2 regions of the Halobacillus sp. BAB-2008 genome follow, and region 2 is predicted to be linked to the other one. Evidence: predicted binding sites of a transcription regulator. Region 2 holds the regulator's gene; the other holds the start of a gene.
The links. Region 2 encodes LexA, which represses DNA repair genes until DNA is damaged. Its sites were predicted from a motif close to CGAACATATGTTCG; they were not measured.
Positions count from the first base shown of each region.

Region 1: a site for LexA is predicted at 954-967, ahead of D479_RS19825 (DNA repair exonuclease). Genes of this name have one in related genera too.

Region 1 is NZ_ANPF01000021.1:94,595-97,004, forward strand. Features, by position in the region: gene D479_RS05950 (ABC transporter permease) at 1-902, shown strand, start outside; gene D479_RS19825 (DNA repair exonuclease) at 1,022-1,576, shown strand; gene D479_RS19830 (hypothetical protein) at 1,597-2,268, shown strand; gene D479_RS05960 (AAA family ATPase) at 2,265-2,410, shown strand, end outside.
Region 2 is NZ_ANPF01000106.1:7,459-9,868, reverse strand. Features, by position in the region: gene D479_RS20060 (N-acetylmuramoyl-L-alanine amidase) at 1-158, shown strand, start outside; gene D479_RS20505 (hypothetical protein) at 240-473, shown strand; gene lexA (transcriptional repressor LexA) at 497-1,120, opposite strand; partial or broken gene D479_RS19100 (recombinase family protein) at 1,412-2,072, shown strand; gene D479_RS19095 (DUF896 domain-containing protein) at 2,174-2,407, shown strand.

The DNA.
Region 1 (2,410 bases), on a different contig from region 2:
CGGATCAGATCGCTAATACAGGAGAGAGTGAACCTGTCCGCCAAGCACTGGAACAAATGAAGGTCCTTCAGGTGACACAAGATGCGAACGTCGATCCGGAAGTCCTTCAGCAGATTAATCAGCCGGTCGTCTTCGAGTTGGTAGCTTTGGAAGAGAGTGCAAAAACGGCCGAAGAATTGGAACAAACGCGTGGGATCGTCTACATCATGCTGTTCTTTATGTATTTTTCCGTCATCATGTACGGCAATATGATAGCGACGGAAGTGGCGACGGAGAAGTCGAGCCGCGTTATGGAAATACTCATTTCTTCCGTCTCACCTGTATCGCAGATGTTTGCAAAAATCATCGGAATTGCTCTGCTCGGTTTGACTCAGTTTGCCGTCTTTATCCTGGCAGGGTATATTGGCTTGAAACAGAGCGCTGATGGAGGCGAAGATACGTTCCTCAGCTTCATCGGTCTGACCAATATTGAGCCGATGACCATTATCTATGCCGTCATCTTCTTCCTGCTTGGCTATCTGCTTTATGCTACGCTTGCAGCTATGCTCGGTTCTCTTGTCAGCAGACTGGAGGACGCCCAGCAGATCGTTGCACCGATGATCATGATGATCGTCATCGCCTTCTTCCTGGCAATAGTGGGCTTAAGCATGCCGGATGCCACATTCATCACGGCAGCCTCGTATTTCCCATTCTTTACGCCGCTGCTTATGTTCCTGCGTGTAGGTATGCTGGATGTACCCGGTTGGGAAGTAGCTTTATCCCTAGGGGTTCTTATTGGATCGATCGTACTGCTTGCCGTCATCGGTGCAAGGATTTACCGCGGCGGTGTTCTCATGTACGGGAAATCCACGTCACTCAAGGATGTGAAGACGGCCCTTCAATTATCTAAAAAGGAAAAATAAAGCTGGAGATCTGCGGGAGATGGCTTCCGCAGATCTTTTTTGTGTTATAGGGGAACGTGCATTCGTTTCTTTCGTTTGGTAAAATGAAGACAAAGCTTTTGGAAAAGGGGAAAGTCTACATGCATAAACCGATCCGTTTCATCCACAGTGCGGACCTGCACCTCGACAGCCTCTTCAAGACGAAGGGACATCTCGATGATCGTATACTGGAGCAGCTGCGCGAAAGTACCTTCCATGCATTCGATAAGCTGGTCCAGGCAGCTATTGAGCATGAGGTGGATTTTGTGCTGATTACCGGTGACTTATATAATGAAGAAAACCGGAGTCTGAAAGCACAGGTTCACCTCCGGGAAGGATTCAAACGCTTGAAGAAGTTTGGAATCCCTGTGTTTTTAAGCTACGGTAACCATGACTTTACGAAGGGGATGGAAGATCCGATTGAGTTCCCTGACAATGTACATATTTTTCGATCAGAGAATGTAGAACATTTTATATATGAAAAGCAGGGGGAGCCACTCGCTCATATATATGGCTTCAGTTATGAAACAAAAGCGGTGGAAGACAGAAAAGCACTCGAATACAAGCGTACAGGGCCCCGGCATATCATATCGGAATGCTCCACGGCAGCTTGGATTCGAACAGCGATCATGATGTATATGCTCCGTTCACAATAAGTGAATTGAGGGAGCGTGACATGGACTACTGGGCGCTCGGTCATATTCATAAGCGAAGCATACTTTCCGAGGATCCGCCAATCGTGTATCCGGGAAACATCCAGGGAAGATCCATGAAGGAACAAGGGGAAAAAGGCTGCTATCTGGTGGAAAATAAAGACGGAACCTGGAGCCGCAGCTTCCTGCCGCTGCATACGGTAACGTTCGAAGCGAAGAAGGCAGCTTGTTTATCCGATCATCCACAGGCGATTGAACAGGCATTAGACGAAGCGAAGTCGCAAGTCGGTGGAGCGAAGTCTGCTGTTATGCTGGAGGTGACGCTGACAGCAGAAGGTGGAGTGCTCAAGCGATGGGCAGAGCAAGGGACAGTCGATGAGTGGGTGGAAGTCCTGAACGAAGCGGAAGATGTAAACAGGGAAGATTGGATATGGATCGATCGTGTCGTTATTAATGATCAGCCTGGCTGGGAAGAAGCGGAACTTCGACGTGGAAACCACTTTCCTGGTGAGCTCTTAAAGATATCTGATGAGATAGGGGACGCAGAACTGGAGGAATGGCTGGCTCCAGTCTTTCAACATCGGAAAATAGCTAAATATGCGGCAGAGATGTCCAGCGAAGAACGACTTTCCATCATGCAGGAAGCGAAGGCGCTGACCATTGACCGGTTATGGAAGGGAGAGAACAGCGAGTGAAAATCCTCGAGTGGAAAATTTACGGATTCGGAAAATGGAACGACCAGTCGATGGAACTCTCCACTACTCAGGTGAACCTGTTAACCGGCCCGAATGAAGCAGGTAAGTCGACGTTGTATCAATTCATCCTGTTCATGCTTTT
Region 2 (2,410 bases):
TTGCGTTAAGGCGTACGGCAGAGAGGCGCCAAGTGGCTAAAAAGATAATCGTTGCCGGTGGGGGAACGGCTGGCTTAAAAGGGTCCAATTTTGTTGATCTATCCGGAGCGACGCGTCTGGAGACAGCCCGAAAGATCGAAAATTATTTAAAACGATGAACGGCCCAGGATTTCCCGGTATACTTTCAGCGTCATTCTTCATACAATAAAAGAACAAATGTTCGTAATGAGGTGATGCGTATGCACCAATTATTAAACCGTTCTATGATAGAGCATTTACCGTTGGAAATTATTTATCATGCCCGTGATCAATCTATTTCTCAACGATTAATTCGAGTTATAAGGATGGAGGAAGCCTGTTGCGTGGCTTATTGTTATACACGGAAACAAGTAAGAACGTTCAGATGGGATGGAATTCTTGCCGTGGCAGTTTTTCGTAAAAATAAAGGAACAGAGAAAAGAAGCGGGGCTTAAAACGGCCGCCGCTTCTTTCTATTTTAATGCACCGTCCGGTATAAACCGACAACTCGTCCTAAAATGGAAACATCATTTAGTATAATCGGTTCCATTGTCGCATTTTCCGGCTGAAGCCTGATGTGGTTCTTTTCTTTGAAGAAGCGTTTCACCGTAGCTTCTTCTTCCTCTGTCATAGCGACGACAATGTCACCGTTCTGAGCTGTCTGCTGCTGTCTGACTACTACCATATCTCCGTCCAGGATTCCTGCTTCTATCATACTCTCTCCCTGTACGATGAGCACAAATGTGTTGTCGTCCGTTCCTGCAAGCGTATCCGGGAGTGGAACGTACTCTTCAATATTTTCGACAGCGGTGATGGGAGACCCTGCTGTGACCTTACCGATCACAGGGGCATAGGCGACCTCGCTTCTGGGAATACTGTGATCCTCTTCTAATTCAATAACTTCAATTGCCCGCGGTTTCGTAGGGTCCCGACGGATAAAGCCTTTTTTCTCAAGCCTTGATAAGTGTCCGTGCACAGTCGAGCTGGAAGCAAGACCCACAGACTGTCCGATTTCCCTAACGGATGGTGGATACCCTTTTAACACTACCTGTTCTTTTATGAAATCTAGTATTTCTTGCTGCCGCTTGGAAAGTTTATTCATAGATTAGCACCTCGTACATAGGATTATAGTAACCACATTGTACCATGGAGGGCAAAAAAACACAAACAAGCGTTCGAAAAAAGTCGTTGACAGGAACGTACATTCGTATATAATTAAAAATATCAAATGCGAACACAGGTTCTTAGGAACGTTCGTTCTTAATATGGAGGGGTTCACATGTTCAATAAACTATCCAAACTGGACGTCACGTACATCATTTTGTTTGTTGTCAGCTTCGCTTTTCTCTATTATTCTATGGTAACGAGCGGATAAGAGAGGGGTTTATTGTAGATGAAGGTTGTCTTGTACTGCCGCGTCAGCACGGAAAAAGAGGCGCAGATCTCATCGTTAAAACGCCAGAGGGCGGAATTGACTGCCATGGCAGAAAATCACGGGTTGGAAATTGTCGATTGCATTGAAGAACAGGCAAGCGGCTACGAAATAGAAAGAGAAGGTATTTTTTTCTGTTTTGGAGTACCTTTCTTCAAGACAGGCGGATGCATTGCTGATTCAGGATGAGACGAGGCTCGGAAGAGGGAATACGAAGATAGCCCTTTTCCATCAGCTTAACAGGCTTGGGGTTAAGGTTTATTCCCTTACTCATGAAGGCGAACTTCAGATTTCCGAGTCGGATTCTATGGTGCTTCAGATCGTTGGGATTGTGGAGGAGTATCAGCGGAAAATCCACAATATGAAAATACGAAGAGGAATGAAGAAAGCTGTAGCAGAAGGATATGACCCTTCTGAAAATTTATCCAACAGACATATGGCTCCGGGCCGTGAACGACTCCATTTTCCAATTGAAGAGGTTGTGCGACTTCGCAATAATGATTTGACATTTAAAGATATCGCAGCGACGCTTCGAGGACTGGGATATGACGTTTCTAAAGCGACCGTACATAGAAGGTATAAAGAATACCTATCGCTTGAAAAGGAGACGGAAGAACTGTAATATAAATAGACGATAGACAAGGGTCTGAAGGCTGCTTGTCTTTTTCCGTTTTATGTACCATCGTCTGCTTATCGATCACTAATAAAAAGGAGCAGGATCATATGTTATCCCAAGAGAAAATCAAGCGAATTAATGAGTTGGCCAATAAATCCAAGCAGGTGGATTTGACAGATTCCGAAAAAGCAGAGCAGAAAACGCTCAGACAGGAATACTTGAAAAACGCCCGCAAATCGTTTAAGAACCAATTGAAGGGTGTAACGGTTGTAGATCCAGAAGGAAACGACGTGACACCGGCAAAATTGAAACAGATGCAGAAGAATGAGAAGAAAAATTAACTT